One region of the Shewanella sp. KJ2020 genome, then DNA from elsewhere that is predicted to be linked to it. Evidence: predicted binding sites of a transcription regulator. Region 1 holds the regulator's gene; each other region holds the start of a gene.
The links. Region 1 encodes FliA, which starts transcription of late flagellar genes. Its sites were predicted from a motif close to CTAAAGNTNNNNNNNNNNNNGCCGATA; they were not measured.

Region 1 (3,281 bases):
TCGGCTGGATCTTGCTGCTCGCCCTGCTGGGTTTGCGCAAACATGGTATTGATGGCATCCACAGCCTGCAAAATAATATCCATCAGCTCGGCATTGACGCTTCTTTTCCCTGTACGTAACAGGTCAAACGTGTTCTCCGCTTCATGGCAAACATCGACCATAGGGGTCAAACTGAGAAAGCCTGCGCCGCCTTTAACGGTATGAAATCCCCTGAAAATGGCATTCAGCAAGTCAGTATCATCAGGATTATTTTCAAGGGCAACAAGTTGCTCCTGCAGCAGTTCTAAAATCTCGCCTGCTTCGATTAAAAAGTCCTGGAGTATCTCTTCATCTACATCAAAGGCCATCAAATTGACTCCCAGTTAGAAACCCAGACTCGATAGAAGATCGTCCACTTCGTCTTGACCCGTTACCACATCTTGACGAAGCTCAGCATTCATTATCGGGCCTTCTGCTTCAATATTATTTTTCTGAGTAATCTGACTCTCAATTACCGGCTGCTCACCAAATACCGTCAGCATAGACACCAGATTACTTTCAACTTCCATCACCAGATCGATCACGCGGCGGATCATTTGCCCCGTGAGATCCTGAAAATCCTGCGCCATCAGTATTTGATTAAGTAACTCACGTAACCGATTCGAGTCCTGTTCACTACGCGACATCAAATGCTGCACATCGTGGCAAAGCACTTTAAAATCCGCTAATGCGATATCCCGGCGCATTAACTTTTCCCAAGATGGCATAACCCTTTCAATATTAGCGGTTAATGCATTGGCCAATGGCAAGCATTCTTCGACCGCATCCATGGTTTTATTTGCCGCTTGCTCCGTCATATCGATGACGTAACTTAATCGTTGTTTGGCGTCAGGTATTGCAGTATTGGCTAATTCCACTAATCGATTATCGACTTGGAAGTCCATTAACGCACTGTGAAGTTGTCGGGTTAGTTTACCGACTTCATCAAAGAGTTCTCTCTGTAGCGGAGCTGCGAGTTCCCGAAATAAATCATCAGCCTGAGATTGCTCACCCGCACTTAATAATTCAACTAAATGCCGAGCTTGCTCGAGCGTGATGAGCCCTGATGTATATGACTTCATAGCTCATCCTTGCTCAAGCGAGTCGTTCGAATATTTTATCTAACTTCTCTTTCAACGTAGCTGCGGTAAAAGGTTTAACCACATAGCCATTAACTCCCGCCTGCGCGGCAGCAATAATTTGTTCACGCTTTGCTTCAGCCGTGACCATTAATACGGGTAAATGCTTTAGCGAATCGTCTGCGCGAATAGCCTTTAACAGGTCAATTCCCTGCATGCCGGGCATATTCCAATCTGTAACAACGAAATCAAAATCCCCCTTTTGCAACATGGGCAGGGCGGTTGAGCCGTCGTCTGCTTCTTGGGTGTTATTAAACCCCAAGTCTCGCAACAAGTTCTTGATGATACGTCTCATTGTTGAAAAGTCGTCAACAATAAGAATCTTCATATTCTTGTCCAAGGTTTCCTCCGGTGAGCTGACATTCTGTGCTCGATTAATAATTATACTTATGTCCAGTGCTTGAGCTTGCCTTTGAGTCGCAACATTGCCTGACTTAATATCTGGCTAACTCGCGATTCGCTTACTTCAAGAATGGCGCCAATCTCTTTTAAATTCAATGCTTCATCGTAGTACAGCGATAACACTAACGCATCTCTTTCTGGCAATAATTTTATTGCCTCAACTAGCGCAGAATGAAATTGGGTCTCGGCTAATGCCTCAAACGTACCATCGTCAGACCTATCGCTCGGAGTTAGTATATCCTGCGATACGCCTAAGTCTTCTATCCCTATGATTTTTCCGACAGAAACATCGTTAAGGATATGATGGTACTCATCGAGCGTCATATCAAGTTTTTCTGCAATTTCTGTGTCGCGCGCATCACGACCCAAAACTTGCTCTAACTCATCAATAGCTTGCGCGACCCTACGGTTGTTACGATGAACGGAACGAGGAACCCAATCGCCACGGCGGATCTCATCCAGCATGGCACCGCGGATCCGTATACCGGCGAAGGTTTCAAATTTTGCACCTTTGCCACCATCAAACTTGGATGATGCTTCGAGTAATCCCATCATCCCAGCTTGCAGTAGGTCATCAAGCTGTACAGAGGCTGGTAATCTGGCGAGCAAATGATGTGCAATTCTTTTAACCAACGGAGCATACTGTTCAACGATAGATGATTTATTGTCTAAACAAGTATACGCTGCGGCTTTACTCACTCGTTTTTTCCTCTTGAAAATCTGGTCGTTGCACTAAACGTTCAACGAAAAACTCCAAATGCCCACCAGGTTGCTGCGGAACGGGCCAGCTCATGATTTTATTTGCCAACCCTTGGTACGCAATTGCAGCCGGAGACTTAGGATAAGCCTCTACCACTAACTTTTGCTTACGCACTGATTTACGCAGATTTTCATCAAATGGAATTGTCGCAACAAGCTCGAGTGCGACATCTAAAAATCTGTCGGTCACTTTACTGAGTTTAGCAAATAATTCCATACCTTCGCGTAAACTACGCACCATGTTTGCAACAATTTTAAAGCGGAAAACGCCGTGTTCACGGCTGAGGATTTTGATCAACGCATAGGCGTCGGTTATAGAGGTAGGTTCATCACACACCACGACTAAAACGTCCTGCGAGGCGCGGGAAAAACTGAGCACCATATCTGAGATCCCCGCAGCGGTATCCACCACTAGAATATCAAACTGAGTGCGCATCTCACTGAAAGCGCGAATCAAGCCAGCATGTTGCGCAGGGCTAAGTTCGACCATCCCTTGAGTACCCGAGGTAGCCGGAACTATGCCTATGCCCTTAGGACCGCGGACAATAATATCGTCAAGCTCCGCATCACCCGATAATACATGGGAGAGGTTACGCTCGGCACGGATCCCCAACATGACGTCAACATTGGCTAAGCCAAGGTCAGCATCGAGCACTAAGACTCGCTTGCCCTTCTCGGCTAATGCCACCGCGGTATTAATAGAGACACTGGTTTTACCCACGCCGCCTTTACCGCCCGTGACCGCAATTACTTTCACTTTTTCGTTATAGGGTTGATTCATCATACGTAAACCACTTGCTTGATCCAGGGTCATAACTCTACTCAAATGCACAGGCCATATTATCTGACCACGCTGTGTCTTGTAATGATTGTTGTTCTGTACTATCTAATGCCGCCAGCGCCTGCTGCGCTAACATTAAGGTATCCGCGACTTTCATATCTTCAGGAACGCGTTGACCATCA
Region 2 (3,281 bases), on a different contig from region 1:
ATCCGTTTAGAATCAAAGTCTTTCACCTCTAATAACACACTGGCAACGGCAACGGCACGCTTACTAGATAAATCCCAATTAGAGCTATAAAGCTCATCACTTATCTGCATATCATCGGTGTAACCAGACACGGTAATGATCCCCGGCACATCTTTTAATAACTCACCCACAGCATGAACTACAGGTTTAAATTTGGGCTGAAGGAAGCCAGAGCCCGAGGCAAATGAGCCTTTCTCGCGGATCCGGATAATAATCTGTTGACCTAAAGACTCAATTTCAATCGCACCATCGGTGATCTCTTTATTAAGCTCCTGGGCCATTTTTTTCACTTGCTGATTAATCTGATCCTGGGCCGCAGCGGCTTCGGCTTTGACAGCGTCGGCGGTATCCTGAGCCGTCGCACTCGCTTCGCCTCCCCTTTGAGAACCATTTTGTTGCTGTACGCCACCGGAGCTTTCGTCCTCACCCGCTTGGTAATCCAAAACAGGCTCGGTCATTTCATTGGTTTGTTGGTTGATAATTTCAATCGGAGTGGGATCGGGACGACCGGGCCTAAACTCCAGTGCAATCACCGACGTTCCCTTAGGAATATCTTTCACTTCGACCTTGTTTTGCACCCCGAAAGCATATTTCATCGAGCCTGCGATCTGCTTAAACTTCATCACATCCATTTCAGAAAACGATAGCAGCAGCACGAAAAAGCACATTAACAGCGACATTAAGTCGGCAAATGTTGCCAACCAGAGTGGAGCCCCTGGCGGTGGACAATTGCACTTAGCCATAGGCTACTCTCCGTCCGTTGTATCGACTTTCCGCTGTTTTTCAGCCAGGTAATTTTTCAAGAACCCTTCAATTACCCGTGGGTTTTGTCCATCTTGAATAGCCAATACCGCATCCATGATCAAGTTGCGGTTGAGCATTTCTTCGCCCATACGCAGGGTGAGTTTATCGGCGATAGGAAGACACACCATGTTGGCAACCACAGCACCATATAAAGTGGTTAACAGCGCCACCGCCATCGAAGGGCCAATGGATTTAGGATCTGACATATTCGATAGCATTGCCACTAGGCCGACGAGTGTACCTATCATCCCCATCGCTGGGCCAACGTCGCCAAAAGCTCTAAAAATAGCAATACCAATGCGATGACGTTCTTCCGTTAAGGCGATGTCTTTTTCGAGGGCGGCGCGCACCACTTCACCGTCATGGCCATCAACCAGCATATCGACGGCTTTTTGCATAAAACTATTGGTAATTTGCGCTTCTTCTAGTGCGAGAAAACCGCCTTTACGGGCGGCATCGGCCATAGTAACTGATTGCTCGATAAGATCATCTGGCTTATCAAGCTTAAACATAAAGGCTTTCGTCGCGATCTTAACCGCACCTAAAAACTGTTTAAGATTGAACTTCATCATCACAACGAAGAAAGAACCACCAAATACGATCAAAACCGAGGGCACATCAACGAAGATCATCAAACCGCCGCTGGTCACCATCGCCCAAAGGATAAAACCAAAGCTTCCGACCAGACCAATTAATGTAGCTAAATCCACAATGGCTCCTCAATATTGGCTATAAACAACATAATACTGACTCTATGAGTAAAATTACACTCGTGTTATTTGCGTCAACATAACACGCTAGTATTTACGTGAGCCTTATCAGTTATGCAAAAATCATCTAAAACGTGGTTATCCTATTGTCAGTTATCGGACAAGCACTAAGCAAGTTTAGCGACTATTTATATTTTCTGAAAAAAATTCAGCAACAAAGCGTGCTATTGAGCAAATATCCGCCGTCTGAATTTGACCCTTGCGCCGCCCTGATATACCTTGTGTCCGCTCTTTCAAAGGAATTATTAACGTGGCGAAGAAACCCGAAAACCTCAGTTTTGAAGAATCCCTAGCTGAACTCGAGCGCATTGTGGCCGAGTTAGAACAGGGGGACGTCTCACTCGATGATGCGTTAAAACAATTTGAACGTGGCATTAACCTCGTGCGTAATAGCCAAGCTAAGCTCGAACAAGCCCAACAAAAAGTGGCCATTTTACTGAAACCAGATGAAAATGCGCCCCTGTCTCCCTATGCCGTTGAGGGTGAATAAGCGTGTTAGTCAATGCCATACAAACATATCAACAACGGGTTGATAACCAATTAAAACAGCGTTTTAGTACACTCGAAGATACCGCCCCCCAATTAAAGGCGGCCATGACCCATGGCGCACTCCTAGGTGGTAAACGGATCCGTCCATTTCTTGTTTACAGTGTTGGGCAGATGTTCGGCGTCACGCTTGAAAAATTAGATGCCTGCGCCGCCGCCATTGAGTGCATCCATGCCTATTCCTTAATCCATGACGATTTACCCGCCATGGATGATGATGCGCTTCGCCGCGGTCAACCCACAGTGCATATTGCCTTCGATGAAGCCACCGCCATCCTTGCTGGCGATGCATTGCAAACCTTAGCCTTTGAAATTGTGACCGAAGCGGTTCCTGGTATCAGCAGTGAGCAGCATATCGCTATGGTTCGGGCATTGGCAAAAGCATCGGGGTATCGGGGTATGTGTGGCGGCCAAGCGATAGACTTAGCCTCAACCGATAAAAAAATTGATCTTAATGCTTTAACTCAACTACACAATATGAAAACGGGTGCGCTGATCAGCTGCGCCGTTGAGTTAGCCTTGATTGCCGCCAATGCACCAAAAGATGAATATCAGGCTATGATGGAATTTGCCCATGCAGTAGGGCTTGCCTTCCAAGTGCAAGACGATATTCTGGATATCATTGCCACCACGGAAGAACTCGGCAAGCCCCAGGGCTCGGACGCAGAATCGAATAAGAGTACTTTTCCGCAACTGCTTGGACTACAAGGTGCTAAAGACACCGCAGCGCAACTGATCCAAGAGGCACTATCAGCGCTGGCTAAATTGCCATACAATAGCCAGTTAATTGCAGACTTCGCCCGCTATATCATTGAGCGAAGAATATAATAAGAGACGAAGTATCTCGCTATGAGTTTGGACATTTCTCAGTTTCCCGTATTGGCCCAGGCCAATACTCCCAATGAACTCCGCCAACTTCCTCAGGCCCTATTACCACAGGTAGCCGATGAATTGCGAGAGTTCCTTCTTAAGTCCGTCGGCATGTCCAGCGGACATTTTGCCTCTGGCCTAGGTACGGTCGAATTAACCGTTGCCTTGCATTATGTCTACAACACCCCATTCGATCGTTTAATTTGGGATGTGGGCCATCAAGCCTATCCCCATAAAATTTTAACGGGGCGC
Region 3 (3,281 bases), on a different contig from region 1:
GGCGTAAATTTTTAGTGAGACCTTTATCCACCAATGCCGCCTGAGCACCATTTATCATGCCGGGATTACCGCAAATCATGACTTGAGAGTCCGCCGCGCACAGGGTTAACCCGACTTTTCGCTCAATCTCCCCAGAGGCTAAACCATCGGGAATGCGGCACTGCAACGCCCCTTCAAAGGGTTCACGGGTCACGCTCAAACACAAAATAAACTGATTGGGATATTGTTGCTCATAGGCTCGCAGTTTATCGAGGTAGGCCAGATCCTTCGCCTCCCTCACACCATACACTAATACGATTTTATCAAAGCGTTGCCAAGGTTCATCGGTATCGAGCATAGATAAGAACGGCCCCACCGCAGTACCTGTGGCTAAAAACCACAAATGCCGCCCTTGTAACTCACCCTTGGGGATTTCATCTAAGGTCATAAAACCCGTTGCAGTTGGGGTTATATCAATTTCATCGCCAATAACAAGGTTTTGTAATTGCGGAGATAATTGCCCATCCTCTACCGCAATCGCGAGCACTTCGGCGTAGGCTTTATCGGGGGAATTAACGAGGGAGTAGGCTCTGGCAACGCGTTTATCATCACGCACTTGACTGAGTTTGATAAACTGGCCGGGAATAAAAGGTGCAAGGTCGGCGGCAATCCGCAGCGAAAATAACTTATCACTCCAATCAATACGTTCAATAACTCGTCCCCTAGTCCACATAACTTGTCCCCAAGTGAAACGTTAAATAGGTTTCTAGCATAGACTTTTATCGGCATAACAAAAACCCCTTATCAAAAGGGGCTTAAGTTTACCAACCGAGCAATGGCGGAGCTAAGATGCTGTAGATTGTGTCTCATCTGGCTTTTTATTAAAGCTATCCCTAAAGGCTTGCAGACCCTCTTGCACTAGGCTGTAGGTTTTATCTACGCCATCGGCAATGTCTCCCTGCAATACCTTAAGGCCCGACAAAATATCCCTCGCTTCCTTAAAACCGTTATCGATAGCGCCACCAATAATGCCCATAAAACTCTCGAGCTGCTCATCAAAATCCATCCCCGAATTCTGCTGTTGATGAATGCTAAAGAACTGAGTTGCAAAACTCACTATGCGGTCGGCTGTGGCCTCTGGGGAGGTATCGACACCATTGTCGTAGGCGGTTTGAATCGCGTTATCGCCCATGGACGGCGCTAATTCTTTGTTGATCGCTTCGATTGCGGCGCGATAGAGTAAGGTCATAGACTCATCGCCAGCCTTGATATTCACATCCTGCTGCGCCGATAGAATCGCTTGGTTCATCAGCTGTTTACTGGTTTGCTGTGCGGTTTGTGCGGAAGTCGCTTCAACGGCTTTTGCATTTTTTGAATCGCTTGCTTCATCCCCCTTTACCGCCATATTTTCTGCATACTTTCTTTGTGACGCAGGTGTGTGCGGCATATGCGGGGCTTTGTTGATTTCCATGATGGTCATCCATTCAATTTGGGTCGACTTAATTATCGACCAAAAATTAACCAACTTTAGTAATTTTTAGATTTACAGTACCATCATGCCGCAACGCTATGGTAGAAAAGGGATTATAAGATCATTCTCCCTTAACCCATTGCATTAGCCTATCTAAAAGGATGTAACACAATGGTAGCAGACCACAGTTTACACTTTTTCCACTTTCACGCCTTGGCTGGCACCCTTAGGCGCTTTCCCATATCACCTGCGCTGCTATTGGCCAGCCTGGTGGTATTTATCAGCCTTGGTTTAACCCCGATTAATCAAGCTATTGCAGACAGTAGGCTGATTATTTTAGTCAGACATGCCGAAAAAGCCGACTCGCCAGCGGCGGACCCGACATTATCTCCCGCGGGGGAAATACGCGCTACCGCCCTCATTAGTGCCCTCAATCGCACCCCCATATCCCAACTTATTGCGACACAATATCAACGAACACAACAAACACTAACGCCAATAGCCCAAGCCCGCCATTTGCCTGTCACTGTTGTGCCAGCAACCAAAGCGATAGCAGAACACGTGCAGCAAATCACCGAACAAGTGCATGCGGTCAAAGGCAATACTCTCATCGCTGGGCATTCCAATACGGTTCCCCTTATTATCAAAGCCCTTGGGGGCCCTGAAATCCCTGCGATAGGCGAAGATGATTACAGCCAACTATTTTTACTCTCCCTCAATGAAGGACAGCCTGCGAGCCTTATTTCGACTCGCTACGGCCAAGAATAAAGGATAACAAGATGAACGAACTCAATTGGTTTATGTGGGGGCTAGATCTATTCTCTGGACTCTTTTTGATCCTCATTGGATGCGGTGTACTCGCCATTGTGTACATGTACATTGCCGATAAGATGCAAACGAAACAAGCGGTGAGACACAACTATCCCGTGATAGGTCGTTTTAGATATCTATTCGAAAAACAAGGTGAATTTTTTAGACAATACTTTTTCGCCCAGGACAGGGAGGAACTGCCATTTAACCGCGCCGAACGAAGTTGGGTGTACCGCGCAGCGAAAAATGTAGATAGAACCATCGCCTTTGGCTCGACACGTCCCTTGGATAGTGCCGGCACTATTATGTTTATGAATACCGCCTTCCCTACCCAAGATGAAGATATCACGCCCATTCACCCACTCACGATTGGTAGCCACTGTCGCCACCCCTACACCACACAGGCCATCTGCCATATTTCAGCGATGAGCTTTGGCGCACTATCACGCCCAGCAATCACCGCCCTTTCCCATGGCGCGGCGCAGGCGGGTTGTTGGCTTAACACGGGTGAAGGCGGCTTGAGCCCCTATCATCTGAAGGGTGGCTGCGATCTGGTCTTTCAAATTGGCACGGCCAAATACGGCGTACGTAACGAACACGGCCATTTAGACGATGAAAAACTGAAGACCATAGCGGCACATCCCGAAGTCAAAATGTTCGAAATTAAAATGAGCCAAGGGGCTAAACCCGGTAAAGGAGGCATATTACCCGGCCTTAAAGTGACCGAAGAAATCGCCCACATTCGTGGCATTCCCCAAGGGCAGGACTCTATCAGCCCCAATGGCCACATCGAATTTAAAAATGTAGGGGATATTCTGGACATGATAGCCAGAGTACGGGAGGTCACAGGTAAACCGACTGGCATCAAAGCCGTACTCGGCGACGTGCAATGGCTCGAAGATTTGTGCGATGAAATCGAGCGCCGTGGGGAGAATTCTGCCCCCGACTTTTTTACCTTAGACAGTGCCGATGGCGGCACCGGAGCCGCGCCGCAACCGCTGATGGATTATGTTGGTTTACC

Region 2: pomA (flagellar motor protein PomA) is a predicted target of FliA. The motif match lies at 1,708-1,734, and genes of this name have one in related genera.
Region 3: MJO46_RS09480 (DUF5610 domain-containing protein) is a predicted target of FliA. The motif match lies at 1,484-1,510, and genes of this name have one in related genera.

Annotation. Positions count from the first base shown of each region.
Region 1 covers NZ_JAKUKD010000032.1:185,491-188,771, reverse strand. The annotation lists gene MJO46_RS18790 (chemotaxis protein CheA) at 1-347, opposite strand, end outside; gene MJO46_RS18785 (protein phosphatase CheZ) at 363-1,100, opposite strand; gene cheY (chemotaxis response regulator CheY) at 1,114-1,497, opposite strand; gene MJO46_RS18775 (RNA polymerase sigma factor FliA) at 1,545-2,258, opposite strand; gene MJO46_RS18770 (MinD/ParA family protein) at 2,251-3,132, opposite strand; gene flhF (flagellar biosynthesis protein FlhF) at 3,137-3,281, opposite strand, start outside.
Region 2 covers NZ_JAKUKD010000010.1:115,981-119,261, forward strand. The annotation lists gene MJO46_RS06020 (flagellar motor protein MotB) at 1-782, opposite strand, end outside; gene pomA (flagellar motor protein PomA) at 786-1,553, opposite strand; gene xseB (exodeoxyribonuclease VII small subunit) at 1,864-2,103, shown strand; gene ispA ((2E,6E)-farnesyl diphosphate synthase) at 2,106-2,987, shown strand; gene dxs (1-deoxy-D-xylulose-5-phosphate synthase) at 3,009-3,281, shown strand, end outside.
Region 3 covers NZ_JAKUKD010000015.1:101,200-104,480, forward strand. The annotation lists gene MJO46_RS09475 (ferredoxin--NADP reductase) at 1-712, opposite strand, end outside; gene MJO46_RS09480 (DUF5610 domain-containing protein) at 824-1,450, opposite strand; gene MJO46_RS09485 (phosphoglycerate mutase family protein) at 1,622-2,218, shown strand; gene MJO46_RS09490 (FMN-binding glutamate synthase family protein) at 2,230-3,281, shown strand, end outside.